2 regions of the Isoptericola sp. Y541 genome follow, and region 2 is predicted to be linked to the other one. Evidence: riboswitches for the same ligand, from Rfam matches in the RefSeq annotation. Region 2 holds a riboswitch; the other holds the start of a gene.
What was found. A riboswitch is a leader RNA that binds a small molecule or an ion and turns the genes downstream of it on or off. The one in region 2 is predicted to bind FMN.
Positions count from the first base shown of each region.

Region 1: another riboswitch for FMN. It lies ahead of ribD (bifunctional diaminohydroxyphosphoribosylaminopyrimidine deaminase/5-amino-6-(5-phosphoribosylamino)uracil reductase RibD); the one in region 2 lies ahead of pnuC (nicotinamide riboside transporter PnuC).

Region 1 covers NZ_JCAIUJ010000003.1:117,803-132,924, reverse strand. Annotated here, with positions in the region: gene AC1C2V_RS08965 (PQQ-dependent sugar dehydrogenase) at 64-2,199, shown strand; gene AC1C2V_RS08960 (sugar phosphate isomerase/epimerase family protein) at 2,275-3,276, shown strand; gene AC1C2V_RS08955 (hypothetical protein) at 3,306-5,114, opposite strand; gene AC1C2V_RS08950 (hypothetical protein) at 5,142-7,079, opposite strand; tRNA gene AC1C2V_RS08945 (tRNA-Pro) at 7,537-7,610, opposite strand; gene ribH (6,7-dimethyl-8-ribityllumazine synthase) at 7,668-8,195, opposite strand; gene AC1C2V_RS08935 (bifunctional 3,4-dihydroxy-2-butanone-4-phosphate synthase/GTP cyclohydrolase II) at 8,192-9,553, opposite strand; gene AC1C2V_RS08930 (riboflavin synthase) at 9,550-10,185, opposite strand; gene ribD (bifunctional diaminohydroxyphosphoribosylaminopyrimidine deaminase/5-amino-6-(5-phosphoribosylamino)uracil reductase RibD) at 10,189-11,301, opposite strand; FMN riboswitch at 11,444-11,573, opposite strand; gene AC1C2V_RS08920 (hypothetical protein) at 11,642-12,688, opposite strand; gene der (ribosome biogenesis GTPase Der) at 12,719-14,293, opposite strand; gene cmk ((d)CMP kinase) at 14,388-15,092, opposite strand.
Region 2 covers NZ_JCAIUJ010000001.1:1,012,675-1,027,796, reverse strand. Annotated here, with positions in the region: gene AC1C2V_RS04710 (PadR family transcriptional regulator) at 1-23, shown strand, start outside; gene AC1C2V_RS04705 (PAS and ANTAR domain-containing protein) at 126-800, shown strand; gene AC1C2V_RS04700 (GAF and ANTAR domain-containing protein) at 822-1,529, opposite strand; gene AC1C2V_RS04695 (ANTAR domain-containing protein) at 1,605-2,093, opposite strand; gene AC1C2V_RS04690 (choice-of-anchor I family protein) at 2,122-3,372, opposite strand; gene AC1C2V_RS04685 (glycosyltransferase 87 family protein) at 3,443-4,777, opposite strand; gene AC1C2V_RS04680 (Nramp family divalent metal transporter) at 4,896-6,263, shown strand; gene AC1C2V_RS04675 (NUDIX hydrolase) at 6,361-6,855, opposite strand; gene AC1C2V_RS04670 (acyl-CoA dehydrogenase family protein) at 7,035-8,279, shown strand; gene AC1C2V_RS04665 (histidine phosphatase family protein) at 8,436-8,966, opposite strand; gene AC1C2V_RS04660 (GOLPH3/VPS74 family protein) at 8,975-9,661, opposite strand; gene AC1C2V_RS04655 (hypothetical protein) at 9,702-10,316, shown strand; gene pnuC (nicotinamide riboside transporter PnuC) at 10,321-11,034, opposite strand; FMN riboswitch at 11,156-11,286, opposite strand; gene AC1C2V_RS04645 (TetR/AcrR family transcriptional regulator) at 11,419-12,264, opposite strand; gene AC1C2V_RS04640 (class I SAM-dependent methyltransferase) at 12,335-13,435, opposite strand; gene AC1C2V_RS04635 (hypothetical protein) at 13,590-13,829, opposite strand; gene AC1C2V_RS04630 (mycothiol-dependent nitroreductase Rv2466c family protein) at 13,874-14,527, shown strand; gene AC1C2V_RS04625 (LLM class F420-dependent oxidoreductase) at 14,554-15,122, shown strand, end outside.

The DNA of each region.
Region 1 (15,122 bases), on a different contig from region 2:
ACTCGACCACGGTGACAACCACCCGCACCACAGGTGAGTCGTCGCCAGACGGGAGAAGGCACTGTGCGCACAAATGCTCGTCGCAACGTCGCGACCGGCGCAGCGGCCGCGCTGTTGACAGTCGCGTTCGTCACCACCGGACAGGCGTCCACCACGGACGACCCACCTCCGGACGACAGATTTCAGAAGGTCACGCTCAACGACCGGCCCGGCGAGCCGATGGACCTCGCCGTGCTCCCCAACAACGACGTCCTGCACGTCACTCGGGCCGGCGAGGTCTGGCTCAACGAAGCGGCCACCGGGGTCAACCGCATGATCGCCGAGCTCGACGTCTACCAGCACGACGAGGAGGGACTGCAGAGCATCGCCCTCGACCCGAACTTCGACGGCAAGACCAACCGCTGGATCTACATGTACTACTCGCCGCCGTTGGACACCCCGGTCGACGACCCCTCGACCCCCGACGTCAACGAGGGCGACGCGCCCGCGACGGGGACGCCGGAGGACTTCGCGCCGTTCGAGGGACTCATCCGGTTGTCGCGGTTCCAGTACCACCGCGGCGAGATCGACCTCGGCTCGGAGCAGCAGATCATCGACGTCCCGGTCGACCGCGGCATGTGCTGCCACGTCGGCGGCGACATCGTGTTCGACTCCGACGGCAACCTGATCCTCTCGACCGGGGACGACACCAACCCGTTCTCCTCGGACGGGTACACCCCGATCGACGACTCCCCCGGCACCAACCCCGCGTTCGACGCGCGCCGCACGGCGGGCAACACCGACGACCTGCGCGGCAAGCTCCTGCGGATCACGCCGAAGCGCGGCGGGGGCTACACGATCCCGAAGGGCAACCTGTTCAGGCCCGGCGCTCCGGACACCCGTCCGGAGATCTACGCGATGGGGCTGCGCAACCCGTTCCGCATCGAGATCGACCCGGACACGGACGCCGTCTACGTGGGGGACTACTCCCCCGACGCCGGCGAGGCCGACCCCGCGCGCGGTCCGGCAGGGCACGGCAAGTGGACGATCGTCGACAGGCCGGCCAACTACGGCTGGCCGCTCTGCGCGACGGCGGAGCTGCCCTATGTCGACTACGACTTCGCGACGGGGCAGTCCGGCGAGCCGTTCGACTGCACCCGCCCGGTCAACGACTCCTCGCACAACACCGGGAGGACAGTGCTCCCACCGGTCCTGCAACCGGATGTCTGGTACTCCTACGGCGTGTCCGCCGAGTTCCCCGAGCTCAGCGTCGGCGACGACGACGGCATCGGACCGATGGCCGGCCCTGTGTACCAGTTCGACCGGAAGGACGCCCAGCGGCCGCGGGCGGTCGCGTGGCCGTCCTACTACGACGGCGTCCCGCTGTTCTACGAGTGGACGCGCGACTACGTCAAGGCCATGCACCTCGACAGGCGCGGCGGGCTGGCAGAGATCGAGCCGGTGCTGCCCTCGTTCGTGTTCGACAACCCGATGGACATGGAGTTCGGGCCGGACGGCGCGCTCTACGTCCTCGAGTACGGCGACGGGTACTTCGCAGAGAACCCCGACGCACAGCTCGCGCGGTACGACCACATCGGCCGCGGCGGGAACCACAGCCCGGTCCCGGTCATCGGTGCCGACGTCACCTCCGGCCTCGACCCGCTGACGGTGACCTTCTCCAGCGCGGGGACGACCGACCCGGACGGCGACCGGCTCCGTTACGCGTGGGACTTCGACGGTGACGGCGACGTCGACGCGCGTGGACCCGACGCGACCCACACCTACGACGAGCCCGGCGTGTTCCGCGCCACCCTGACCGTCACCGACGTCGGCGGGCGGGACCGCGGACGGCACGCCTCGGCCGACGTCGACATCGTTGTGGGCAACGAGACCCCGCAGGTGAGCTTCGTGACCCCGGTCGAGGGCCAGGAGTTCTCCTTCGGGGACACGGTGACCTACGAGGTCGCGGTCACGGACGACCAGCCGGTGGACTGCGCCCTGGTCGAGGTGACCTTCGTCGTCGGGCACGACGACCACGGCCACCCGCAGACCACCGCGTCCGGTTGCACGGGTTCGATCGTCACCACGGTGCCGTCGGGCCACGACCCCGGGAACGACACGCTCCGCGGCGTCTTCGTCGCCGAATACACCGATCCCGGGACCGATGGCCTCCCCGGCCTCACCGGCAGCGACGAGGTGGTGCTCGTGCCCACCGAGTGACGGCACGACGGGTGCCCGGCCGGCGACGGCCGGGCACCCCCCTTTCCTGATGCCTCAACGAAGAGGAGTCGAATCATGTGTTACGGCTACGACGGCGACGAAGCGTTGCGCCGTTCGCTCGACACCCCGGGCGCGCCCGAGCCCGCTGGCCCGTCCCGTCGCGCGTTGCTGCGGGTCGCCGCCACCGGAGCGGCCGGGCTCGCCCTGACGGGCGCCGCCGCGGGGACCGCGGCCGCGCACCCGCACCAGCACCGGTGGCCCTCCAGGGGCCGCCGGGTTCCGCCCGGGCGCATCAGCCTCCAGCTGTGGACGGTGCGCGAGGGCCTCGGCGAGCCGTGGGGACCCGGCGTCTACGACGAAACCCTCACCGCCGCCGCCCGGACCGGCTATCCACGGGTGGAGCAGGCGCTCGGCTACTTCGGCAGGACGGCGAGAGAGCTCCGCGCCTTCTACGACGACATCGGTCTGCGAGCGACGTCGTCGCACGACGGCATCTCCGAATCCCGGGCGGCCATGCATGAGAAGTTCCAGAACGCCGTCACCCTCGGCCAGCGCTACGTCGTGGTGCCGTTCCTGGACTCGGCGTCCCTGTCGGACTGGACGCAGTGGGCCGACCAGATGAACCGGGAGGGCCGCGTCGCACGGCAGTACGGACTCGCGTACGGCTACCACAACCACGCCCACGAGTTCACCACCGATCTCGGCGGCGGCATCACGCCCTGGGACGTGCTGACGTCTAGGCTCGACCGCCGATACGTGCACCTCGAGATCGACATCTACTGGGTCGTGACCGGCGGCGTGAACCTTGGGCTGTCCAACGACGCCGCCCAGCGGTTCGCCATCCGCACCATCCGCAGGTCACCGCTCCGCGTGCGGCAGTACCACGTCAAGGACCGCCACACCACAGGCCCCGAGGAGACGAGCCACGCCGACCTCGGCACGGGCTTCATCGACTTCGAGCGGTTCTTCCGCGCGCAGGAGGTGGAGGAGTACATCGTCGAGAACGACACCCCGGACGTGACGTACCTCCAGACGGCGGACGTCGGGTACGACTACCTCAGGAGGATCCGCTTCTGATCACCGATGCACGGCGGCGCCGATTGCAGTCAGATCAGCTCGATGTCGAACTGGCCGTCCTCGACGACGAGCGGCCCGCAGGCGACGTCGAGCTGCGGCACGGTGTTCTGGCTGACGGGAAGGCCCCCGATGATCTGCGCCGCCTCGGTCGGCTTCAAGCCCGCGCCCGCGGTGTTCACCGTCTGGACGTAGAGGTAGTGCTTCCACTCGCCGAGCGGGACGTCGATCGCCTGCATCGCGCCGGTGTACAGGCAGCCGTGACGCAGGATCCGCACCGCGCGCTCGATGAGCTTCGGGTCGTCGATGCGCTGCAGGGTCGCGACGAGTCCCGTGAGCGCCTCCTCCTTCTGCGCCCGGACGGGCTCGCGGAGCACGACGGGATAGGTGCTGTCGATCCCGCTGGGGGCCAGCAGGGCAGTCACCTGGAAGCTGGAGCAGCGGCAGCGCTTGACGATGATCGCCCGTGCCGACGCCGTCGTGCTGCCGGCAGTGTCCCGCCCCTCCGACGCCGGCCCGGGCTGTTCGCTCGTCACCTCGGGCGGTGCGCTCACGAACTGGCCGAGCCGCACCGGCGCCGGGCCCGTGCGCCGGGAGAACGCGGCGATCTCCTCGGGGGTGAGCTCCACGTGCTCGTCGGGCTGGTCGCCGCGGGGTGCGCAGCGCTCGGGGAGGATGAGCGCATAGAGCCGGATGGTCTCGCCGGGCGCGTAGTGCGTCCGGTCGGTGAGCAGCAACTTGTCCGTGAGGACGTGCGGGTTGACCTTCGACTCGCTCACCTCGTGGGTGAGGTCCGCCGCCGTCGTGTGCCGCGTGTACTCCCAGTCCGTGTCGACGGCGAAATGCGTACCGGGAACGGGCAGTGTGGGGTACTTGAGCGCGACCGATGTCGACTCGCGCACCGTCAGCGCTCCGGCGGGTGGCACCGTCGCCTCTTGCCCGCGCCGGGTCGGGTCGATCTCGTCGCTCAGTGCCGCCGCGACCACGGCCGCGACCGCTGCCCCCGCGAGCACGGTGCCGACGGTGGTGTTCGGTGAGTCCAGCCGGAAGAAGTGCAGCGGGTTGCACACGTCGAGCTGGAACCCGATCTCGAGCGAGTCGTCCAGCCCGACGGGGGACGGCTGCACCACCGGCGTGCCGGGCGCGCCGTCGAGCACGTGTTGGTTGCTCAGGACGAGCGGGTCGCCGCTGGTTCGGTCGAAGACGACCGACCCCAGGGTCCCGTACCAGAACGGCTTCGTGTTGACACCGACGGTGATCCCACCGACAAGTGGGTCCTTGCGGTCGTCCCGCGACCCCGACGCGCCGGTCGGGCGCAGCTGCGGCAGTTCCCGGACGTCGGTCGGAACGCCGTCGATCTCCCGCGGCACCTCGCGAAGCTGACGGCGTTCGAGCTGCTCGCCCGTGAGCTTGCGCGCCACGAAGAAGGTCAGGGCGACGGTCCGGTAGTCGGTCGTCCCGCCCGTGACCTTGTAGGCCACGCCGATCCCGGTGACGTTCGGCTCGGCCAGCCACTCCTCGCGGATCCGGTCGAGGGCGGCAGCCGCGGCAGTCTGGGACGCGACGATCTCGGGGGCCTCGGCCGGGGCACCCTGCTCGACGACGTCCACCGGGACACCGCCGAGCTCGTGGGGAAGCGCGGGCACGTCGTCGGCCTCGAGCTCGTCGGGGCTGCGCTTGGTCCTGACCGTCACGACGACGGCGAACTCGTCGGTGACGACGCCGCCTCGTCGTCGCGGCCCGACACCGACAGCGATCACGCCCGGGATCCTGAGCAGCTCGGTCTCGTGCGCCTCGGCGGCGGCGATCGCGGCGGCTACGGCGTCGTCGAAGGTGTTCATGGCGGGTCCTCCGAACGTGGGTGCGGGTCAGGTGTTGAACCGGATGCCGAGGCGGTCGACCACCTCGGTCAGGGGGTTGCCGACGGCGGAGACGCCCAGGTCCTCGGTGTCGCCGGCGAAGTTCAGGGCGACCGGGCGCTTCGTCGCTAGGTCGACCCATGCGGAACCGGAGTCGCCGCCCTGGGACAGCGGCTGCTCCATCCCTACGATCTGCTCCACGAGCACCTGGTTCGTGAAGCTGACCGTGCCTGAGATGGTGTCGTGGGCGTCGTAGGGGACGTTGGTCGCATAGGTCACGCTCGTCACGACGCCGCGCGTCGTGCCGCTGCGGCCACCGGACTTCCAGACGACGTTGCCCACGGTCGGCGGTTCGACACCGAAGGCACCGTTGTCGGTGCGGTCGAGAGAGATCACGCCTCCGAGCGCCTCGATCGGCCGGCCGTTGTTGACGTCGTCGCCCTGCGCGTCCTGCGATCCGAGGTCGACGCCGCGCGAGCCGTTGAGGCTGCTGACCGCGGCGTCGACCCCGTTGGTCATGGCGTCGCCGTTGCGCAGGACGGAGCCGATGACGTACTGCGGGTCCTGGCCGGCGCTGACGTAGTCGTAGACCAGGGAAGCGATCGCCAGCAGCACCGCGACGATGATCAGCACCACCTTCCACCACGGGTCCTCGAACGCCAGCGGCCCGAGCTGCCCCGCGTAAGCAGGGTTGGGCTCGATCGAGTACTCGATGGCGAACGGGAGCCAGCCGACGGGCTTGACCCGGCACCAGCCGTCGCTCCCGCTGCCCCCGCCCCAGCCGCCGTCGTCGTGGTCGCCGTCCCCGTGGTCGCAGGGGATGCACGGGCCGCCGGGGCGGTCGCAGCGGCCTCGGCAGGGGTCCTGCCCGCCGCAGTCGCAGCACTTCGTGTCCGACGGTGCTCCACAGCATGCCAGCACGAGGTCGCGCAGGCGGGAAAGTTCGTCGCCCTCGCCTGAGCCGTGGCCGGACGTTCCGGGCCTTCCGCGGCCGGGCCGGGTCGCCGCCTGCCGGCCGGCCGCGACCTGGTTCAGGCAGGCGATGAGGTCCTTTGCCGCGTCATTGGCGGCCTTGAGGTCGACCACCATGGAGGTCACCCGCGCCCGCAGGCGGCCCTCGGGTACGTCGCAGACGAGCTCCTTGGTCACCGGGTCGAACGAACTGCGGCTGATGAAGATCTGCTTGCGCACCACGCGCGAGGGCTCGTCGAAGCGCGGGTCGAAGGCTGCCCGCTGGGCGACGAACCCGATGGTGGGTTTGGACGGCCCCGCGGCCGCGACGTCGAGCTTGAAGTAGACCGTTGTCGTCTCGCCGACGTCGAGATCCGGCACCAGGACGTAGCCGCCGTCCACCACCTGGCCGAACGCCTCTTGCTCGCGGGGCTGCCAGTCGTCGTGCACCACGATGCCTTGGGCGGCCAGCGAGGCACGGGACTGCGGCGAGATGCCGATCTTCATCCCCGTCGCGGGGAAGGTCGACTGCCAGTCGAAGAACCAGGAGTTGCGCACGGTCACGCCCATGTACTGCACGCCCTGGGAGGTATCGAAGACCCCGTCGGGGAGCATCACCTTGCTGCCGCGCTCGACGGCGAACGGCCGCTGGTCCACCGCGAACGGCGCATCAAGGCACTCGAACCTCACCGTGAGGTCGTCGAAGTCGCCGTCGCGCTTGTCGGGAAAGTTGTCGTCCGCCCTGAGGAAGCGTGCGATCACCAGCGGACTGGTCTGGCCCACCGCACTGATGACCCCGCTCGGCTGCCAGCCGGAACCCTCGCCGTCGTTCCACTGCAGCTCGACCTGCGCGTCCGAGAACTCGAAACTGTTGCCGACGACGCCGTTGTAGGCGCCGTTGCCGCTCCCACCGCTGGTGACCAGCACCCGCTGGCCGAAAAGAGCCGTCCTGCCGGTGACCGTTCCGCGCCACCGACCCTTGAAGAACTCAGCCATCGTCGTGCCTTCCGCCAGCGTGAGTCATGCGGCCGGCTTGCCGGGGACGGCTAGGCCGACGCGTCTACAAAGAAGAGAGTTGCTGGGTTCTCCGAGTGATACAGGCCGGGCGGGCTCGAACGCAGGCGAACCGGCTCCTCGCCGATCCGGCCCGGGGGCGTACCGTCCAGGGCCAACTCCTCTTCCGCCGCCCGCGACCTTCCGGTCGGCCGACGCGGCGATGTGGACCTCTCCGACGGTCGACTCCAGGGAGGTCTCGGTGTTGGTCTCGCCGAGGCCGCCAGGTGCCCCAGGTGCCTTTGTCGGAGGTGGCCTCTTCGGAGGGCCCAGTCGTGGGAGCGCCAGTGGCGCCTTCAGTCGCCTCACCGACAGGAACTGAGGGGCGAGGTGTGCACCTCGGTATCGGCGGCGACATGACGAAGGCCCGGGATCGGCTTCATCCCGGGCCTCGCATCTGTCGGGCTGACAGGATTTGAACCTGCGACCCCCTGACCCCCAGTCAGGTGCGCTACCAAGCTGCGCCACAGCCCGCCGGCCCTCAAAGTCGTGACACCAGCAAGGATGTCACCCGGAGGGCCGACGGAAATACTACCCCAGGTCGGACGCTGCTTCTGCATCGACCAGGGCCGCGTCGGGGCGTGCTCCGCGCACCTCGCCGAGCACGCGCGCGGTGGCCAGCGCGGCGGCGGCGGCCTCGTAGCCCTTGTCCTCGTGCGAGCCCTCGAGGCCGGCGCGGTCGAGCGCCTGCTGCTCGTCGTCGCACGTCAGCAGCCCGAAGCCCACGGGCACGGTGTGGTCGAGCGCCACGCGGCTGAGACCGTCGGTCGCGGCGGCGCACACGTAGTCGAAGTGCGGCGTGCCGCCGCGGACGACGACGCCCAGCGCCACGACGGCGTCGTACCCGGCGGCCGCGAGCGCCTGGGTGGCGACGGGCAGCTCGAACGAGCCTGGCACGCGCACGACGCGCGGCTCGACGACCCCGTGGTCCGCGCACGCCCGCAGCGCGCCGTCGAGCAGGCCGTCCATGACCGTCTCGTGCCAGCTCGCGGCGACGACGGCCACGCGCAGGTGCGAGCTGTCGACCGGCGCGGTCGCCGGCGCCCCCGCGCCGCTCATCGGGCGGTCCCTGCGGCGGTGGTCAGCGGGTGCTGCGTCATCGTTCCTCCAGCGGTGTCGAGCTCGGTGTCGAGTCCGGTGTCGAGTCCGGTGTCGCGCGGGGCGCCGCCCAGGTGCGGCAGGTCGTGACCCATGCGGTCGCGCTTGGTGCGCAGGTAGCCGAGCGTGCGCGGGTCGGTGGGCACGGCGAGCGGCAACCGCTCGACGACCTCCACTCCGCCGTCCTCGAGCCCCGCCTGCTTGGCCGGGTTGTTGGTGAGCAGACGCACGGCGCCGACGCCGAGGTCGCGCAGCCCGTGCGCGGCGGCGGTGTAGTCGCGGGCGTCGGCGGGCAGGCCCTGTTCGAGGTTGGCGTCCACGGTGTCGAGGCCCGCGTCCTGCAGGGCGTACGCAGCGAGCTTGGCCGCGAGGCCGATCCCCCGGCCCTCGTGACCCCGCAGGTAGACGACGACCCCACGGCCCTCGGCAACGATCCTGCGCAGCGACTCGTCGAGCTGCGGCCCGCAGTCGCAGCGCAGGCTGCCGAACGCGTCGCCCGTCAGGCACTCGGAGTGCACGCGCGTGAGCACGGGGCCGGCGGAGGGGTCCGTCAGGGCGTCGAGCTCACCGGCGACCAGCGCCACGTGCTCGTCGCCGGTCCGCGTGTCCCGGTAGGCGACGGCGGTGAGCTCGCCGTGGGTCGTCGGCAGGGTCGTGACCGCGACCCGCTCCACGAGCATTTCGGTGGCCCGCCGGTACGCGACGAGGTCGGCCACGCTGATCAGCGTCAGCCCGTGCTCGGCGGCGAACTCCCGCAGCGCGGGCAGCCGCATCATCGTGCCGTCGTCGTGCACCAGCTCGGCAAGCACCCCGGCAACGCCGCGCCCGGCCAGGCGGGCCAGGTCGACGGCGGACTCGGTGTGCCCGCGGCGCTCCAGCACCCCGCCGGGCCGGGCCCGCAGCGGCAGCACGTGCCCCGGCCGGGTGAGGTCGCCGGCCGCGGACGAGGGGTCCGCGAGCACCCGGGCGGTCAGCGCCCGGTCGGCCGCCGAGATGCCCGTCGTCACGCCCGCGGCGGCGTCCACGGTCACCGTGTAGGCCGTGCGATAGGCGTCCTGGTTCTCACCGACCATCAGCGGCAGCCGCAGCCGGTCGAGCGTCCGGCCGGACGTCCCGACGCACACCAGCCCGCTCGAGTGCCGCACGAGGAAGCCCATGAGCTCCGGCGTCGCGGCGTCGGCAGCGAAGATGAGGTCGCCCTCGTTCTCCCGGTCCGCGTCGTCCGCGACGACGACGGCCCTCCCGGCGGCGACGTCCGCGATCGCCCGCGCGACACGCTCCCGTGCCGCCGTCGCCTCCCGAGCCGTCCCCGCGCTCATCGGTCCGCCCCGCTCCCGGCGGGGGCGCGCAGGCCCTGCACAGCGCCGTACGACAGGTGCCGCTCCACGTACTTGCTCAGTACGTCCACCTCGAGGTTCACGGCCTCGCCCGCGCCGCGGCGCCCGAGGGTCGTGCGGGCCAGCGTCTCGGGGATGAGGCTCACCGTGAACGACTCGTCGCCCGCGTGCACCACGGTGAGGCTCACGCCGTCGACGGCGATCGACCCCTGCGCCACGACGTACCGCGCGAGGTCCACCGGCAGCGCGATCTCCACCACCTCCCACCGCTCGCCGGGCGTCCGCGACAGCACGGTGCCGACGCCGTCGACGTGCCCCTGCACCACGTGCCCGCCGAGCCGCCCGTCGGCCGCGAGCGCCCGCTCCAGGTTCACGCGGTCGCCGGGCTCGCGGGTGCCCAGGCTGGTGCGCTTGAGCGTCTCGGCCATGAGGTCGGCGGTCCATTCCCCGCCCTCGACGGAGGTCACGGTCAGGCAGCAGCCGTCGACGGCGATGGAGTCGCCGAGCCGGGTGCCCCCCACCACGGTCTCGGCGGCGACGGTCAGCCGCGCGCCGTCGGCGTCCTCGCGCACTGCGACGACGGTGCCCAGCTCCTCCACGATCCCGGTGAACATGGCTCAGCGCTCCTTCCGCGGCCGCAGGGTGAGCCGCACGGTGGTGGTGTCGGTGGGGTCCGCTGCGTCGCCGGCCGTGGGGGCGGGCAGCACGGTGACGTCGATCAGGTCGAGGCGAGCGGCGTCCGCGATGGTGCCGATGCCCAGGTCGGCGACGGCGGGGGCTCCGAGGCCGAGCAGCACGGGTGCCACGTAGGCGACCACCTGGTCGACGAGCCCGGCGCGCCAGAAGGCGGCGGCGAGCGCGGGGCCGCCCTCCAGCAGCACGTGCCGGTGCTCGCGGTGCCAGAGCGCGTCGAGCACCGCGTGCGGGTCGTGGGTGCGCAGGTGGTGCACGGCCTCCCCCGCCGCGGCGGCGCGCGCAAGGCGGGACGACGACGGCAGGTCGCGCAGGCCGACGACGACGCGGTCGGGCTGTGGCCCGCGCAGGTGCCCGTGCCGCACGGTGAGGTCGGGGTCGTCCGCCAGGGCGGTGCCCGTCCCGACCAGCACGGCATCGACGCCGGCGCGCAGCCTGTGCACGTCGCGGCGCGCCGCCCGGCCGGTGATCCAACGCGACGTGCCGTCGGCGGCGGACGATCGCCCGTCGAGGGTGCTGGCGAGCTTCCAGGTGACGACCGGGCGGCCGAGCTCGAGCGCCCGCGTCCAGGTCTCGTTGAGGGCGCGCGCCTCGTCGGCGAGCAGCCCGCTCGCGACGTCGACGCCCGCGGCGCGCAGCCGGGCGCCGCCGCCGGAGGCGGCGGGGTTGGGGTCGCGCTGGGCGTGCACGACGCGCGCCACCCCGGCCTCGCGCAGCGCGTCGGCGCACGGGCCGGTACGGCCGCGGTGGGCGCAGGGTTCGAGGGTGACGACGGCGGTCGCCCCGCTGGCGGCATCCGGACCGTGGGCCTCGCGCGCCCGCAGCAGCGCATCGACCTCGGCGTGCGCGGTGCCCGCGCCACGGTGATATCCCTCGGCGAGCACGCGGCCGTCGGGGCTCAGCAGCACGCACCCGACCCGCGGATTCGGCCCGCGGGCGGGGCCCTGCCTCGCGAGCTCCAGCGCCCGCCGCATCGCGGCGTCCTCCGCCGCGCTCGCCCCCGCCAGGGCACCCGTGGTGCCGGCCGGCTGTGTCATTTCCCTGCCTCCGTCGTCCGGTCGCGGACCCCGGAGACAGGAAGGCTGGGTCGGACGTGCTCACGACCGGCCGGGCCGCGAACGCCACCACGAGGGGGCGCCGGCCCACAAGGGACCGGGAACGGACCGGACGGGGAGCCCGCCGCGTGCGCTTCCCATCCGGACTTTGACCGTCGGTCCAGGAGTTCCACCTGGTCAACCGGTCACAGGATGTGACCGGGTCGCGGACTTTCACCGCCGGCTCGGATTTTCACCGACCCCAGAGCACGCGAGCTTCTCGCTCGTCATCGCTGACCGTGCCACGGAGCCCACGGCACTGCAAGCCCGAGTGACAGACGTCTCACGCAGCGGCACGACGGCGGGCGACCCGTCGTTCGTCGTCGCGACCGAGGGCCACCTCGAGGGCGGCGAGCACCAGCAGGTCCACGGCCAGCCCGGACACGGCCACCCACTGCACGGCGCGGAACGCGAGCAGCTGCGTGACGAGCAGGCTGACGAGGACCCCGCGCCGCACCCATACCGCGCCCGAGCGGTGGTCGCCGCGCCCGACGAAGATCCCCGTGACCACGCAGGCCACCGTGCAGGCCGCCGCGGAGAGGATCCCGACGCCCACCCAGCCGGGCACGTCGAGGGCGCCGGTCGCCGCCCGCAGCCCCACCACCAGCGACCCCGCGGCCGTGCCGAGCACCACAACCGCCACGACGGTGGCCGCCCACCGGTGCTCCATCGCGTCGGCGAACCACGCCGACCCCCTGCGCACGAGGGCGCGCACCGGGTCAGGCACCGCGACGTCGTCCCGCGGCACGGCCTCGACGAGGGCCGAGACCTCCGCCGCCAACGGCTCGTCGCGCCCGCGCTCCACGAGGGCGCGGGCCTCCGCGCGCTCTGCGCCCGTGAAGCCGCCGGCCACCCCCGCCACGGCGCGGTCGGTGGCGACGGCCAGGTACTCGGCGGGGTGGCGCTCCCGACGCCCGTGCAGCGCCTCCACGAGCAGCACGAGCACGACCACCACGGCGTAGATCAGGGCGGCCGTCGGCTCGTAGAAGTAGTCGTTGTCCGACGTGACGAACTTGCCGATCTCGTCGACGAACAGGCCGAAGCCGATCCCGCCGAGCACCGCGCCCAGCGAGCGCAGCGCCGGGCCCACCCACGACAGCAGGACCACGACCGCGAGCGCCATGCCGAGCCCGCCCCACAGCACGTGCGCCACGTGCAGCCCCCCGCCGCCCACCTGCGGGTAGCCGGAGGCGGCGAGCAGGAACCGGGTGACCAGCACGGTCGCCACGGTGAGCACGAGGAAGGTCACCAGGTGCCGCACGGCCGAGGTGTCGCGCGCCGCGCCCAGGCGCAGCAGGCGCCCCCTCCTGACGAGCGGCTCCGGCTTCATCGACGGCTCACCGAGGTGCGCACCGCCCGATCACCGCCGCCGCTTCTCGCGCACGCGCACGCTGATCTCGATGGGCGTGCCCTCGAAGCCGAAGGTCTCGCGCAGGCGGCGCTCGATGAACCGGCGGTACCCGGCCTCGAGGAAGCCGGTGGCGAAGATGACGAACCGCGGCGGCCGCGTGGCCGCCTGGGTGCCGAACAGGATGCGTGGCTGCTTCCCGCCCCGCAGCGGGTGCGGGTGCGCGGCCACGAGCTCGCCGAGGAACGCGTTGAGCCGTCCGGTCGGGATGCGGGTGTCCCATGATGCGAGCGACGCCTCGAGGGCCCGCTCCAGCTTGTCGGTGTGCCACCCCGTGCGCGCCGAGACGTTGACCCGCGGCGCCCACTGCACCTGCACCAGGTCCTTCTCGATCTCGCGCTCGAGGTACGGACGACGGTCGTCGTCCATGAGGTCCCACTTGTTGTAGGCGATGACGAGCGCGCGCCCGGCGTCGACGGCCTGCGAGATGACGCGCGTGTCCTGCTCCGTCATCGGCTGCGAGGCGTCGACCAGCACCACGGCCACCTCGGCCTTCTGGATCGCCGCCTGCGTGCGCAGGGAGGCATAGAAGTCAGCGCCGCGGGTCTGGTGCACGCGTCGGCGGATGCCTGCCGTGTCGACGAACCAGTAGGGCACGCCCTTGATCTCGACGAGCTCGTCGACCGGGTCGCGCGTGGTACCCGCCACCTCGTCGACGACGACGCGTTCGGAGCCGGCGATCTTGTTCAGCAGCGACGACTTGCCGACGTTCGGGCGCCCGACGAGCGCGACGCGGCGCGGGCCGGCCGGGCGCAGCTCGCCGTGCTCGGAGACCTCGGGCAGCAGCTTCATGGCGGCGTCGAGCAGGTCGCCCGTGCCGCGCCCGTGCAGCGCGGAGACCGGGTGCGGCTCCCCCAGGCCCAGGGCCCAGAGGTAGGCGGCGTCGGCCTCGCCCGACGGGCCGTCCACCTTGTTGGCGCACAGGATCACGGGCTTGCCCGAGCGGCGCAGCAGCTCGACCACGCGCTCGTCGGTCGAGGTGGCGCCCACTGTCGCGTCGACGACGAAGAGCACGGCGTCGGCCAGCTCGACGGCCACCTCGGCCTGCTCCGCGACCTTGGACTCGATCCCGGCGACGTCGACTTCCCAGCCGCCGGTGTCCACGAGGGTGAACTCCCGCCCAGCCCACTCACCGGGGTAGCTGACGCGGTCGCGGGTGACACCCGGGGTGTCCTCGACGACGGCCGCGCGGCGCCCGAGGATGCGGTTGACCAGGGTCGACTTGCCGACGTTAGGGCGGCCGACGACGGCCAGCACGGGCAGCGGAATCTCGCCCGGCCCGAAGCCGTCGGAGTCCCAGTCCGCGTCGAGGAGCGCACGGTCGGCCTCGTCGAGCTCGAACTCCTCCAGGCCGACGCGCAGGGCGCGCTCGCGCGCCTCGTCGTCGCCGTCGTCCTCGAGGACCTCGGCCACGGCGTCGCGGGTCGGCTCGTCGGTGGGCGCGTCATCGAGCTCGGGGCCGGCGCCTGCGATGGGGTCGTCGGTGGGCTCGGCAGCGGGCACGGAGCCGTCGGCGGGAGGGGTCATGGAGTCCATTCTCCCAGGCCTGGGCAGGTGTCACGAACGAGACCCCCGTCACGCGGTGCGCGGCGGGGGTCCCGCCGTCCGGCGCGGGGTCTCGTCAGGCCGTGACCTGGGCGACGACCGCGAGCACGGCGTCGACCGTCTGGTCGAAATCGAGGTCGGACGAGTCCACGGTGGCGACGCCGTCGGCGGCCACCCGGAACTCGCTCACGGTGGAGTCGTCGCGGTCGCGGCGCAGCACCTGGTCGCGGGTCGCCTCGACCGCGGAGTCGTCCGCCGCGCCGTGCACCTCGAGCGAACGGCGGCGCAGGCGCGCCTCCTCGCTCGCGGTGAGCAGCACGCGGGCGTCGGCGTCGGGCGCGACCACGGTGGTGATGTCGCGGCCCTCGGCCACGATGCCGTGGCCGCCCGAGAAGCCGCCCGGGACGTTCTCCACCTCGATGATATGGCGCTGGCGGCGGCGCAGCTCCGCGCGCACGTCCAGGTTGGTCGCGATCTGCGAGACCGCCGTCGACACCTCGGTGGTGCGGATGGCCTCAGCCACGTCGCGGCCGTCCAGGCGCACCGTGGGCTCGCCCGGGTCCACGCCCATCTCGAGCGGCATCGCGCGCACGGCGTCGGCGACGGCGGCCTGGTCCGCGAGGTCCGTGCCCCCCTCGACGCACCACAGCGTCGCCGCCCGGTACATCGCGCCCGTGTCGAGGTAGGCGAGCCCGAGCCGGGCGGCCACCGCCTTCGAGACGCTGGACTTGCCGGACCCGGAGGGACCGTCGACGGCGATGACGACCACGTGAGAGCTCACCTTCTGTTGTCGCACGGCCGGGCCGCGCAG
Region 2 (15,122 bases):
AGCACGGGGCGCCGAGCTCCTGACCGACCTCCGGTCTCGCACCCGGCGCGAGCCCGGCGCGATTGCTAAAGTCGTGCCGCCGGTCAAGGAGTGGCCGGTCCGCTTCAGCCGTGTCGGAGGCAGCCTTGTCCACAGACACCACTCTGCCCGCGGACACCACCTTGCCCGCGGACACCACGGAGATCGACCAGCCGTCGGCTCTGCGGTCCGCTCGCCTGGTCGGCCGGTTCCGCATCGAGCCGGAGACCGATCGCTGGACGTGGTCCGACGATGTGTACCTCCTGCACGGGTTCCAGCCGCACGAGGTCGTTCCCACCACCGACCTCGTGATCACGCACACCCACCCGGACGACCGAGGGGCCGTCCGGGAGGCGCTGGACACCGGCTGCCGGGCGGCCGTGCCCTTCTCAAGCCTGCACCGGATCGTGACGGCCGGGAATCGCGAGCGCACCGTCGCCCTCGTCGGCCGAGGGCGCACCGCGACCGGAGGGCGCGCCGTCGAGGTCGCGGGCTACTTCGTCGACTTCACCGCTGCGGTGGTCGAGCGAGCGAGCGACCGTGCGTTGGCGGACATCCGCGCCGCCTCGGCCAGCCGTGGCGGGATCGAGCAGGCGAAGGGCGTGCTCGCCGTCCTGTACGAGGTGGAGACGGACCACGCGTTCGAGATGCTGCGCAAGGCGTCCAACGACAGCAACGTGGCGGTGCGCGAGCTGGCCCAACGAGTCGTGGACGTGGCGCACCGGCACGAGATCGACCGGCGCACCGCCGTCGCCCGGCTGCTCGAGCTCGGGCACATCTGACGGAGGCGTGGGTGCCGCCCGTCAGGGTTCTTCCGACCGACGGCTCTCGACGGTTCCGGCGTCGTCCGCGAAGGTGAGGCGCCGCGCCACCACTTCCTCGGCGACCTCCTCCAGCGTGGCGTCGCACGCGAAGGCGTGGGCGCGCAGGACGTCGCGGGCGTCGGCCGGCGATACCCGGAGCCGAGCGGTCACCATGCCGGTGGCCTGGTGCACCCGCGCGCGCGTCGGCCAGCCGGGCTGGTCGATCTCTCCGAGGACGGCCGTGCCGACGGCGTCCGCCAGGAACTGCGCGTCCTCGAGGTCGCGGGCCAGGCCCTCGGCGGTCACGTAGAGCCCGAGCACGCCGATCGGCTGCCCGCCGACCCGCATCGGGACGGCATACCAGCTCGCGGGCCCGCCCGCCTGGCCGGCCAGCTGGGAGAACAGGGGGAAGTCGTCGTCCGTGTCGGGCGGGCCCCGCAGCGGCTTGACGACGATCCGGTCGTCGTCGAGAGCCCGTCGCCCCGGGCCTTGGCCGAGGACCTCCTGGATGCTCTCGATCTCGGCGACCGTCGAGTCGGTGGTGGTGACGGTCAGCTGCTCGCCCGGCGCCGTCGCGACCGTGAGGCTGCCGCCCTGCGCGCCGAGGACCGCGACACAGGCCCGGCACATCCGTTCGGCCACGGGGCTGTCCTCGCCGAGGGTCGCGAGCGTGCGGGCGAGCAGGCCCAGGAGTTCGGAGGTGTTCACCGCTCACCCCGTCCTGTTGCCGGCGCTGTCAGTTTTCCACCGATCCCGGATGCACGACACAGCACGGGCGAGGCCTCAGCGGTCGACATCGTCGCCCACGGCGTCTCCCTCGCCGCCCAGCACGAGCGAGCGGACGACGGTCTCGGCGACCTCGCGCTCACTGAGGTCGCGGCGGCTCGCCGCCGACCACAGCGTCCGGCGCGCGTCCTCCTCGGTGCAGTCGTTGGACATCATGATGGCGCCCACCGCCTGCTGGACGGCCGCCTGGTCCGACATCCTGCGGTAGAGGCCGGCGACGGCGTCGCCCAGGTCGGAGAACTGCAGCTGCAGGCGTACCGCATCCGCGGTGAGGCGGACGGACGCCGACGCCGCGTCGAGGAGCCCGGCGGGCCAGTCGCCGTGATCGCGCGAGTACACGTTGATGGCGACCCGGACGCCGGGCCCCACCTCTGCCGGGACGGCGAGCGCCTTGACGAAGCCCTCGCGCTCCGCGGCGGACTGCCAGGCCTTCCACGCCGGGGGCGCCGTCGGGACCGCGGTCGCCAGCACCGACCCGGCACGCATCGCGTCGATGCACGGTCCGGTGTCCGCCCTAGCTTCCGCCTGGTCGCACCGGCCGGCGGCGGGCGTGCTGTTTCCTGCTCTCAGCGAGACCCCGTGCTCGCGCAGGGTCACGCTCGCCTCGACCCCGTGGCCGAGGACCAGCGCCGCCCGTTTGGCGCACTCGTCGATGTACTGCGCAAGGGTCATAGCAGGCACGGTACGCCGGGGGTCGGATCGGCGTGGTCCCGTGCCAGAGGTCAGCGGCGCCCGGAGAGTCGGTCCACCTGGAACAGGGTCGTCGTGCCGGACACCTCGTTCGCGACGGCGAGCAGCGGCTTGCGGGTCGGGAGTCGGACGCCGGGATGAAGGCCAGGTCCTCGGGCCCCAGGTCGCCGGCGGTGGCCGTCGCGTCGGCCGGGTCCGCACCGTCGTCGATCGCGTCCTCGACGGACACGGAGTAGTCGCGGTTCGGCACGTAAGTGACGAACTCGGACCTCCGCGGCGTCGTGATGTCGAAGACCATGACCCCGCTCGCGCGCTCCACGCCGACGAAGGCGTAGGTGTGGCCCTCGACCTGCCCGATCGCGAGGTTCTCCGGCTCGGGGCCCTTGTCGTCGCTGCGGCCGTCGAAGCCGATCTCGGTGTGGTTGGTGTTGAACGCGTCGCCCCATGCCTCGACCGTGACCTGCTCGAACGTGTCGCCCGAGTCGAAGACGAGGTCGCCGTCCGTCGTCCAGATCGAGAACGACCGGCTACCGAACGCGTACAGCTCCTCGTAGCAGGAGCCGTCGCCGCTCAGCCCGGACGCCGTCGTGACGTTGAGCCGGCCCAGGTCCGCGTCGCCCAGCAGGGACGCGGCGGGGGAGCCCTCGCACACGGGCGCGACGCCGTCCTCGCCCAGGTCCTTGACCCGCGTGGGCTCGGCGTAGTCGCCCCACTCGCGGGCGTTGCCCTCGTTCGCGGTGACGAGGTAGGTCGTGCCGCGCGAGGTGTACGACGCCATCCCGTCGGGCATGTACAGGCCCCGCACAGGGACCTCGCGGACGGCGGCCTCGTCGTCCTTGTCGGACGGGTCGATGCCCTGGCCGGCCGCGGAGTGGTCCTTGCTGCCGAGAGACCACAGGTCGGTGGTGCGGGCGCGGCGCAGGTCGACCTCCGCGACGGCGTTCGCCTCCTGCAGCGCGACGTACGCGGTGCGGGAGCCCTTCGAGACGGTCCCGTACTCCGGCTCGAGGTTGCGGGACGCGCGGTTCTCGAGCGCCCCGTCCGGTCCGGGGACGTCGGGCCCGAAGACGCGCACGCCGTCGCAGGTGACGGTGGGGAGTGCGGGTGGCCGCCGGGGGAGGTTCGCGTGAACGGCCGACGAACGGTCAGGCTGCGGCTGGTGAACCGGCGGCCGGTGAACCGGGCGCGACGGTGCCCCGTGGCACGCCGACCCCGTCCCGGCCGAGCTGCGCGATCCGCCAGACCGCGCCGCCGAGCAGCACCACGAGCGCGACGTTGCGCAGGCCCTCGACGACGATCATCGCCGGCTCGCCGCTCAGGAACTCGCCGTACCCGACCGGGTAGACGAGCTGGGTGGCCAGCGCCGTGAGCAGCACGCCGACGGCGGGCGGTCCCCACAGGCGGCGCGTGCCGGGGCCGGCCAGCGCGATCGCGGCGGCCAGGGGCGGGCCGATCCAGGCCACGAACTGCGGCGAGCCGACCTTGTTGAACACGATGAGCGCGAGGAGCAGGGCCGCGGTGCTGAGCAGCAGGATGTCGCCCGCGTGGTCGGGCCGGCGGCGCGCCGTCCACCAGGTCAGGGCGGCGAGCAGCAGCACCGCGACCGGCAGAAGCCAGTCGAGGGCACCCGCCACCTGGCGGGCGGCCTCGCCCTGCACCTCGTAGGTGAAGATCGTGTCGTTGAAGTCGATGCGCACCGTCGGGTCCCACAGCCGCGCCACGCTGAACCAGGTGGCCGCCACGGACTCGGCTTGAAGGGTGCGGGCCTCCTGCTGGCCGAACACGCTGAACGCGCGCTCCCCGGCGCCGCCCGCGAGGGCGAGCCCGACGACGACCACGCTGACGGCCGCGCCCGGCACGACCACCTGCCGCACCAGGTCGCTCCAGCGGGCGCGGGTGGCCGCCAGCGCCACGACCACAGCCCCGGGGGCGATCTTGATCCACGCCCCGGCGGTCGCGACCGCCGCCGCGAGCACGGGCCGTCTCCATGCGACGACGAGGGCGATCAGGATGAGCGGCGCGACGACGCCGTCGAGCCGGCCCATGAAGATCGGACCGAGGGCGAGGAGGAACGCGAGCCACCACCAGGCGCCGAGCACGCCGCGCGGGGCGACGCGCACCAGCACGACGACGGCGGCGGCGTCGAGCGCCACGACCATCGCCGTCCAGACGATCTCGTAGCCGAGCACACCCTGCGACAGGAGCGCGGGCAGGGTGACCGGCACGAGGGCGCCGGCCGGGTACACCCAGTCGTAGTCGAGCACGGGCCACTCGCCGGTCGTCAGACCGTTCCGGGCCCACCACTCGTAGAGCGTGACGTCGCCGTAGATCGTGTAGGCCCAGCCGATCGCGTCCCGCACCACCCAGGCGTGCACGACGACGAAGCCGATCGCGAGCAGCCAGCGGGACCGGAGCGCCGCCCGGAGGGGGCTGTGGGCGCGCCGGGCGGCGGGCGGGTCGGTCGAGGGCACGCCCGACATGGTGTCAGACCGGCTCCGGCGTCGCGCCGGGCCGTCCACGGGATGCGTGATACGGGTACAGACGTCTATGGTTTCGGGTAGCCGAAACCTGCCGCGCCGTCCGACCCGGAGGAGCTCCGTGAGCCGACCGACCCCTGCCGAGGCCGCCGCCGGTCCGTCCACGGGCTCGCCGCCCGTCCGTACGGCGGGCGTGCGTCCCGCCCGGCTGGTGACTCTGCTCGGGCCGGCGTTCGTCGCAGCCATCGCGTACGTGGACCCCGGCAACGTCGCGGCCAACCTCACCGCCGGCGCTCGCTTCGGCTACCTGCTGGTCTGGGTGCTCGTCGCCGCGAACGCGATGGCGGTGCTGGTGCAGTACCTCTCCGCCAAGCTCGGGGTCGTCACGGGCCGGTCGCTGCCAGAGGTGCTCGGCGAACGGCTGTCGCGCCGCGGCCGGATCGCGTACTGGGTGCAGGCCGAGGTGGTCGCGATGGCCACCGACATCGCCGAGGTGATCGGCGGCGCCATCGCGCTCCATCTGCTGTTCGGCGTGCCGCTCGTGCTGGGCGGCGTCATCACCGGGGTCGTGTCGATGCTGGTGCTCACCGTGCAGCAGCGTCGTGGCCAGCGGGTCTTCGAGACGGTCGTGGCGTCGATGCTCGGCGTGCTCACCGTGGGGTTCTGCGCCGGCCTGTTCTTCTCGCCGCCCGACCTGGGCGCCGTCTTCGGCGGGCTCGTGCCGCGGCTCGCGGGGCCGGAGTCCGTGCTTCTGGCCGCCTCCATGCTCGGCGCCACCGTGATGCCGCACGCGATCTACCTGCACTCCTCGCTCGCGCGCGACCGCGTGCGGCACGACGCGCGCGTGCAGCAGCGGCACCGCCTCGCGGCCGGTGCGGGCGCCGACGACGACGCCGCCGAGGCGGAGGACGCCGTCCGGGCCGTGCCCTCCGTCGCGACCGCGCGCCGCCTGCTGAAGGCGACCCGCTGGGACGTCGTCGCCGCGCTGGTGCTGGCCGGCGGCGTGAACATCGCGATGCTGCTCCTCGCCGCCGCGAACCTGCCGGGGCGCGCCGGCACCGACTCGATCGAGGGCGCGCACGCCGCGATCTCCGCCTCGCTCGGCCCCGTGGTCGCGGTGCTCTTCGGCGTCGGGCTGCTCGCGTCGGGCCTGGCGTCCACGTCGGTCGGCGCGTACGCCGGCGCCGAGATCATGTCGGGCCTGCTGCGCGTGCGCGTCTCGTTGCTGGCGCGGCGGCTCGTCACGTTGATCCCGGCGATCGTGCTGCTCGCCACGGGGGTGTCGCCCACGTGGTTGCTGGTGGTCAGCCAGGTGGTGCTGAGCTTCGGCATCCCCTTCGCGATGATCCCGCTGGTGCGGATCACCCGCGAGGCCGGCCTGCTCGGCCGCTTCCGCAACGGCGTGGCCACGCAGGTGGTCGCATGGGCGGTGGCCGCGGTCATCGTCGCGCTGAACGTCGCGCTGCTCTGGCTAACCTTCACCGCGTGACGGCGAGGTAGTTCGAGACCGCGCGAGGTAGTTCGGATCTCCGCGAGGTAGTGCGGAATTCGGCGAGGTAGTTCGAGACCGCGCGAGGTAGTTCGGGCTATCGGCCGACGGCGGCCTCGAGGCGGTCGACGAGCCTGTCCACGAACGCGGCCTGGGCGCTGACGGCGAGTCGGCGGGCGTCGTCGGGCGGGAACCAGGCCACCCGGTCGATCTCTGGGACCTCGATCCGCTTGCCCGACCGCGGCGGCCACTCGATCTCGACGGTGTTGCTCCGCACCTGGTCCAGGTCGGGGCCGGGCGGCGGCCACTCGCGCGCCCAGGCGAGCACCCGCTTGCCGGAGCGCTGGCGCACCTCGCCGAGGTCGACGTCGGGGATGGACGACGGCGGGAGCGGCAGGCCGAGCTCCTCGGCGGCCTCGCGCACGGCCGCGGCGTGGGGCTCCTCGTCGGGTTCCAGCTCGCCCTTGAGGATCGTCCAGGCGCCCTCGTCCTTGCGCGCCCAGTACGGGCCGCCCATGTGCCCGAGCAGCACCTCGAGCCCGCCGTCGGGGAGCGTGCGGTACAGCAGGAGGCCTGCGCTGGTCGTCGCCATGGTCACAGGATCGGCCTTGGTTTCGACAAGCTCAACCAGCGGAGATGAGACGGAGTATCACTTGACCTGAGACGCCGTCGCGAGCGACGATGGGACCAGGCCGGCGTCGCCAGTCCACCAGCTGGCGACGCCGGTCATCACCGGGCCCGCACGGACCCCCGCGCAGAGAGAAGTCGTCGATGACCCGCACCGCCCCCGTCATGCCCGGCGTGACCGCCCCCGACTACGACCTGTCGCAGCCGCTCGACCTCGACTACGTCGGCGCGTTCGCCGACGTCGCACCCGAGGAGCGTGCGCACCAGCTCGCCGTCCGCACCTTCGTCCAGGACGAGGTGCTGCCCGTCATCGACGGCTACTGGGAGCGCGCCGAGGTCCCGTTCGACCTCGTCAAGAAGCTCGCCGAGCAGGACTTCCTCCGCGACGGCGTCGACGTGCCCGGCCGCCCGAAGATCTCCTTCATGGCCGAGGGCCTGGCCAGCATGGAGATGTCGCGCGGCGACGGCTCGGTCGCCACGATCTGCGGCGTCCAGGGCGGGCTCGCGCTGCGCTCCATCGTCATGAACGGCTCGCCGGAGCAGATCGAGAAGTACGCCGAGCCCATGGCGCGCGGCGAGATCCTCGGCGCCTTCGCCCTGACCGAGCCCACGCACGGCTCCGACTCGGTCTCGCTCGAGACGACGGCCCGCAAGGAGACCCGCGACGGCGTCGAGGGTTACGTCATCGACGGCGAGAAGAAGTGGATCGGCTTCGGCTCCTGCGGCGACATCTCGGTCGTCTGGGCGCGGCTGGTCGGCGAGGACGGCGACAACCAGGTGCACGGTTTCGTCGTCCCGCAGGACGCCCCCGGCTACGGCGCCACCACCATCGAGGGCAAGCTCTCGCTGCGGGCCATCACGCAGGCGCACATCGTGCTCACCGACGTCTTCGTCCCCGCCGACGCGGCGCTGCCCGGGGCGACGTCCTTCAAGGCGACCGCCGCCGTGCTGTTCGCCACCCGCCTCGCGGTGGCGTGGTCCGCCGTCGGGCACGCCGTCGCCTGCTACGAGGCCGCCGTCGCCTACGCCAAGCAGCGCATCCAGTTCGGCAAGCCGCTCGCCGCCAAGCAGATGGTGCAGGAGCGCCTGACCCACATGCTGTCGCTGATCACGCAGATGCAGCTGCTGGTCGCGCAGGTCACCCGCCTCGCCGACGCCGGCCAGCTGACCGGCGAGCAGGCGTCGCTGGCCAAGTACACGACCACCCGGCAGGCACGCGCGGTCGCGTCCATCGCCCGCGACATGCTCGGCGGCAACGGCATCCTGCTCACCAACCGCGTGGCCCGACACTTCGCCGATCTCGAGGCGCTGCACACCTACGAGGGCACCGAGTCGATGCAGGCGCTCATCGTGGGTCGTGACATCACCGGGGTCTCCGCGTTCGCCTGAGGCGGAGAAGAGAGGTCGCGGGGCGAGGAACGAGGCACGCGGCCGACGCGGAGGCGACGGCGAACGCGGCGAAGGTCCGGCCTTCGCCTGAGCCGTCCATTCACGACGAAGGGGACCCCGCAGCGTGCGGGGTCCCCTTCGTCGTACGTGGCAGGTTCATGGGTCGAGATCGACGCTGACATCGACGGTGACAAGGTCGGGGAGCTCGAGCCGATGCCAGAACTCGCCCGCCGCCGGGCCTGCTGCCACGCGGCCGATCTTGACGAGCCACGCGGTCAGCACCATGCCGTGCGTCGCGACGACGAGGTCGTCGCCGGTGGCGTGAAAACGCAGTCCCGCGTCGAACCGCCGCGCCGCCTCGACGCTGGTCTCCCAGCCGGTGTGCCGGGCGTCGGGCACATCCTCGACCCACGCGCGTCGTGCCTCCCGGAAGGTGGGCGAGAGCGGTTCGGCCGGGCGCCGGACCTCCGCAAAGCGCGGGTCGACGATGATCTCGGCGACGCCGATGGTGAGGGCGAGGGCGAGGGTCTCGACCGCCTTGCGTTCGTCGCTCGCGACCGCGCGGGTGCCACGGGGCAGCCGGAGGGCGCGGGCCGCGGCGCGGCCGGGCGGGGACAGCGGCCACGCTGCCGGGAGCGAGTCGGCGGCCGCCTCCGGGGCGGCGTGCCGGACCAGGGTGATCCGCAAGGACAGGGTCAGCTCGATGCCGTGACCGCGGCGGGGATGATCACCGCGGCCATGACGGCGGCCATCACCTCGTCCACGGCCTTCCTCACCGCGGCGCTCGCCCAGCTCTGCGCGGCGAGGTCCTTCGCGCGCGACTCCGCCTGCCTCCGCTGCTCGGGCGGGACCAGGCCGCGGACCAGCTTCGAGCCGCTCGCGACGGAGAGCAACGCTGCCGTGCGCGCGTCCGGGACCCGGGTTCCGAGCAGCACCTCACGGCACTGCGCGCGGAGCCGGTCCTCGTGGGTGGCGTCGGCGGCCGGCCACGACGTGGTCGGGAAGATCCACAGGACGTGCTCCTCCTCGCGTCGCAGAACGCCACGCTCCGCGAGGCCGGTCAGCAGCCGCTCGCGCAGGCCCTTCGCCAGGGGCGCGACGAGGTTCTTCGGCGCCTGGGGCCGGATCCCGACGAAGGACAGGGCGTGGTCGAGCGCCGGGTGCCCCGCCGGGGAGGGGTCGCGCACGACGACTCGGCCCGCGCGGATCGGCCGGCCGTCCGCGCCGGTCTCCGGGGACGCGGTGACGTCCACCCGGCCGTCCAGCGCCAGCTCGACCAGCACCGCGCCGGCGAGCCGGTAGTCGAGCTGCGTCCGGTCGAGCGACGGCCTGCCCGACACGTCGTCGTACGCCAGCAGCAGGAGGTCCTCGGCGATGATCATCGGTCGATCATCGCCCACCGCCTGCGTAGGGTCGAGGGCCATGAGCGACGACTTGGCCCGCGTGGGCGCCACCTGGGACGACGACCCGAGCGCGGGGGAGTGGATCGCGCCGCTGCTCGGTGAGTTCGGACCGACGTTGGGCCATGCCGTGCCTCAGGCGTACGACGCGTACGCCGTCGTTCCCTTCCTTGGGGACGGCGACAGAGACGCGGACCTGGACACCGCCGACGAGCGTCTCCGCACCCTGGTCGACCAGCTCGTGCCGTGGACCGGGGAGCAGCGAGTGCACGGCGGTCTGTGGGAGGGATGGCCGTCCCTGTACGAGCAGGGCGGCGGTGTCGGGTCGTCGGGGGTGTTGATCAACCTCGCCTGGGACCCCGCCGAGCCGCAACCGTCCGCCGAGCCGCTCCGCCTGCCGCACCGGGACTACCACCTGTGGACGGGGTCGCTGCGGGCGGTCGTCGAGCTCAGCTCGGCCCTCGAGCTGCCGTCGGTCGTCTGGCCGGAGGACCGATCGTGGTTCCTCGGCATCCCCGAGTACACCCGCGAGATGGCACTCGGCGGCCGCGCCGACCTGGTCGACGCCGTTCTCGCCGACACGCGTCTCGATGCGCGGGCGGCCACGCCGTCGACCGTCCTCGACATCGACGACTGACGACTCAGCCGGCCGCGATCGCCGAGGCAGTCTCCGCCTGCTCACGACGGCGCACGCGCCACCACACGAAGAATCCGACGAGCGTGAACGCGCCGTAGAAGACGTACATCAGGGCCGTCGCGTAGTACTCGGCCGACCAGAGCAGCGGCACCCCCACGAGGTCCACCGCCACCCACACCAGCCAGAACTCCACCCATCCCTTCGCCATGCCGTAGGTGGCGATGAGGGAGCCCATGAAGATCCAGGCGTCGGCCCACACGGGCTCGTACGAGCCGAGCGACCGGAAGATGGGCGTGAGCAGCAGGGTTCCGCCGGCCATGGCCACGACGATGCCGATCCGCTGCGGCCACGACGCCCAGCGCGGGTGCACCGCGGCGCCGTCCGCGGCGGGGATCTTGCCGTCGGCGCGCAGCTCGAGGTCGGCGCGCTTCGTGCGGCGCCACTGCACCCAGCCGTAGACGGACACGATCAGGAACATCACCTGCCGGCCGGCCTGGCCGAGCATGTCGGCGCGGCTCGTGTCGCCGAACCACGAGCCCATGAAGACGGTGAACAGCACCAGGTTGCCGACGATGCCGACCGGCCACGCCCACACCTTGCGGCGCATGCCCCCGAGCGCGGACGCGAGGCCGAACAGGTTGCCGATGATCTCGCGCCAGTACAGCGTCTGGTCGCCGATGGTGAGCGTCGCGTCGAACAGCGCGCGGATGGCGTCCATCGAGTCCTCTCCCGGTCGTGCCGTGCGGGCGACCGGGGGGACGGACGACGGTCGCGGGAGCCCGGCGGGGCACCCGCGACACGACGACCGGCGGCACGCACCGGGTCCCCGGTGCCTGCCGCGCGCGCTGCCTCCCATCCGGACTTTGACCGTCGGCCCTGGAGTTCCACCAGGTCAACCGGCCCCCCGAGGGAGGCGCGGGTCGCGGGCTATCACCGCCGGCTCGGAATTTCACCGACCCCGGAGCACGTACGTGCGTGTCTCGCCGCCGGACGACCCGGCGACTTCTTGCGCAACGCAGCATGCCACAGCGGCATTCCCCGGCGTCGTTGGTCGAGCCTGTCGAAACCCGGCGGCGGTTTCGACAGGCTCAACCAACGACGATTACGCGAGGGCGTCCCGCACGGCGCGGGCGACGTCGTCGGGGCCGGCGCCGGGCTCCAGCACGGTGACGACGACGCGCCGGCCGTCGCCGCCGGTGGTGGTGACGTGAGCCGAGGTGCCGGTGCCGTTCTCGCGGGCAACGTCCTCGCGCACGTCGTGCTCCGCCGTCGTGCCGTCGGTGCCGGCTGCGTGCCGAGGCGCGTCGTCGGGATGGGTGAACGGGGCGACGGCGGCCCGCCGCAGGTCGAAGAACGCCTCCTCGAGCTCGGGACGCAGGTCGAGGTGGGGGTTGCGCAGCCACCGCCGCAGGATCGCGTTGTGCACCGCGACGACGGACGCGGCGAAGGCGATCGACATCGTCGTCGTGGAGCGGTCCGGCGGGAGCGTGTCGCGCAGGTAGGCGGTGAAGGCCCGCTCGTAGCGGTGCGTCGTGACGAGCTCGCGGTCGCGCAGCGCGGGCACCTGCTGGAGCAGCGTGTGCCGGGCGATCGACGTCTCGCGCTGCCCCACGTGGTGGTCGAAGACGAGGCGCGCCGCCCGGCACACCTCGAGGTACGGATCGGTGGCGGGGTCCCATGCCCGCTCGGGCGCGCGGCCGGACTCCTCGCTGGCGCGCGCCTCGGGTCGGGTCTCGGCGAGCATGACCACCACCTCCTCGAGGAGCAGCTCGTGGTCGGCGAAGACCACGTCCTCCTTGGAGCGGAAGCGGCGGAAGAAGGTGGCACGGCTGACGCGGGCCGCGTCGGCGATCTCTTCGACGGTGGTCTGCTCGTAGCCCTGCCGGGAGAAGAGGTCGATCGCGGCGTCGACGGCCTGGGCGTGGGTGTGCGTCCGGACGGCGGTCATTCCACGGAGGCTACTCCGCAGCACGCCCGACGTCGGCCTGCCCGCGGTGTCGGCGGCGTGGTCCGCGGCGTCAGAGGAGCAGCCGGTAGAACCGGAAGAAGCCGAAGTCGTGCACGGGCAGCACCTCGACGCCGGCGTAGCCCGCCTCGCGCGCATACCGACGCAGCGTGGCCGGCCGCATCACGGTCCCCGTGCCGACCGACGGCGTCGTCGACAGCCCGTCGGGCAGGCAGACGAAGAGGCTGTAGCCGTACATGACGCGGTCCACGTCGTCGGCCGGGGCCCGGAACTCGTCCGCGACCGCCTCGTCCATGACCACGACGACCCCGTCGGGCCGCACCGCGCGCCGGACGGCGTCCAGCACTGCGACCGGGTCCGGCAGGTCGTGCACGCACTCGAAGGCGAACGCCGCGTCGAACGGCTGCGCATCGGCGAGCTCGGCGGCGTCGGCCAGGTGGAACGTGACCCGGTCGGCGAGCCCCGCCTCGGCCGCCGCGACTCGCGCCGCCTCCACGGAGGGCCGGTCGACGTCGAGCCCGTGCACCTCGGCGCCGGGGTACGCGCGGGCCAGAGCGAGGGTCGACCAGCCGAAGCCGCTCCCGACGTCGACGACGCGCGCCCCGGGACGGGACAGCACCTCGTGGATTTCCGGTACGGCGGCGAGCGCGGGCGCGAGCTGCCGCTCGAACAAGGGACGGTTGACGTCGGCCTGCGCCTGCCGGGCGTCCTCGCCGAACTGGTCCCACGAGACCCCGCCCCCGGCCCGGTACGCGTCGAGGAGCTGCGGCAGCCGCGCGCCGATCGCCCCGACGAACCGCGCGAGGGGCGCCAGGTAGGCCGGCGACGAGGCGTCGGTGAGCACCTTTGCGTGCGCGGCGGGCAGCGCGTACGTCCGCGCCCGTCCGACGTCCTGCGGGTCGGCGTCCAGGGCCGGGCCGGCGCCGGGGTCCTCGGCGAGGAGGATGCCGGATGCGGCCTGCTGCTCGAGCCACTCGCGCGCGTAGCGTTCGGCCGTGCCGGTGGACTCCGCCAGGGCGCCCGAGGTGAGCGGGCCGGCCTCCGCGAGTGCCCGGTACCACCCGAGCCGGTCGCCGACGTAGACGGCCAGCACGTCGATCGCGCCGAGCCAGGAGGTGACGAACCGGTCGGCGAACTCGTCGGTCGTTCCCATGGCCGCGCCTCCGTGCCGGCGCCCGCGATGCGGGCGAACCCCGGGCGTCGTCGGGCGGCGGCGCCCCGTTCTCGACGCTAGTCCGCGGGTGCCGGGCGCGTCGACGCCCGCAGCGGGTGACTCGCGGGCGCGACGGGCGGACGCTGGGGAGGGCTCAGCGGCGCCGGCGGCGTCGTTCGGGGTCCTGGTCGCCGCGTCGGCGCTCGTCGAAACCGGCGTCCGCCGGTCGTCTCCCGCGCTGCAGGAAGCGCACCTCGCGCACCGCCACGCCCGCGGCGATGGCGAACGGGATCCAAGCCCACACCCGGCCCCGCAGCACCAGCAGCAGCATGGCGAGGGCGACGACGCACGCGCCGACCACCGTCCCGAGGCTCGCCCACCGCACCTTGCGCACGGCCCGAGGCTACCGCTGCGCCCGGCGTGGGTAGGGTGGCGCTCGTGACTTCCGGGACCTCGACAGCGACCACGACCACGTCCACCGCCCCGGCGACCACCCCCGTCGTCGACGTCTACGTCGACCCGTTGTGTCCGTTCGCGTGGATCACGTCCCGCTGGGCGCTCGAGGTCGCGGCGCAGCGTGACGTGCAGCTCACCTTCAAGCTGATGAGCCTGTACCTGCTCAACTCCGGTCGGGACCTCCCCGCCGACTACCGCGCCAAGATCGAGGCCTCGCGCGGGATCGGCCGGGTGGCGGCCGCCGTCCAGACCGACCACGGACCGGAGGCGTTCAGCGCCTTCTACACCGCGGCCGGCACGCGCATCCACCCGGGCGGGCGCGAGGACCTCGACACCGTCGCGGTCGAGGCGCTCGCCGAGGCCGGGCTGCCCGCCGCGCTGGCCGACGCCGCGACGTCCGCCGCCTACGACGCCGCCCTCGCCGTGTCCCACGAGGAGGGGATGAAGCCGGTGGGCGAGGACGTCGGGACGCCGACGATCCACGTGGACGGCGTCGGGTTCTTCGGCCCCGTCCTCACGCGCATACCGCGGGGTGACGACGCGCTGCGGATCTTCGACGGGGCCGTCGCGCTCGCGTCGTTCCCCGACTTCTTCGAGCTCAAGCGGTCGCGCACCAGCACGCCCGAGTTCTCCTAACCACTCCCTGCCCGAGAGATGGACCGATGACCCTCGACCTGCGCATCTTCACCGAACCCCAGCAGGGCGCGTCGTACGACGACCTGCTCGCCGTCGCCCAGGCGACCGAGACGCTCGGCTTCAGCGCCTTCTTCCGGTCCGACCACTACCTGACGATGGGCGGCGACGGGCTGCCCGGCCCCACCGACGCCTGGACGACGCTCGCCGGCCTGGCCCGCGACACGTCCACCGTGCGGCTCGGTACCCTCGTCACCTCGGCCACGTTCCGCCATCCGGGCGTGCTGGCGATCCAGGTGGCGCAGGTGGACCAGATGTCCGGCGGCCGCGTCGAGATCGGCCTCGGCGCCGGCTGGTTCGCGCGCGAGCACGAGGCGTATGGCATCCCGTTCCCGGCCAAGCGGTTCGGGCTGCTCTCCGAGCAGCTCGAGATCCTTACCGGCCTGTGGGGCACGCCCGTCGGCGGGTCGTACTCGTTCTCCGGCGAGCACTACACGCTGGTCGACTCCCCGGCCCTGCCCAAGCCCGCGCAGGCGAAGATCCCCGTCATCGTCGGCGGCGGCGGCCCGAAGCGGACGCCGGCGCTCGCCGCGCGCTT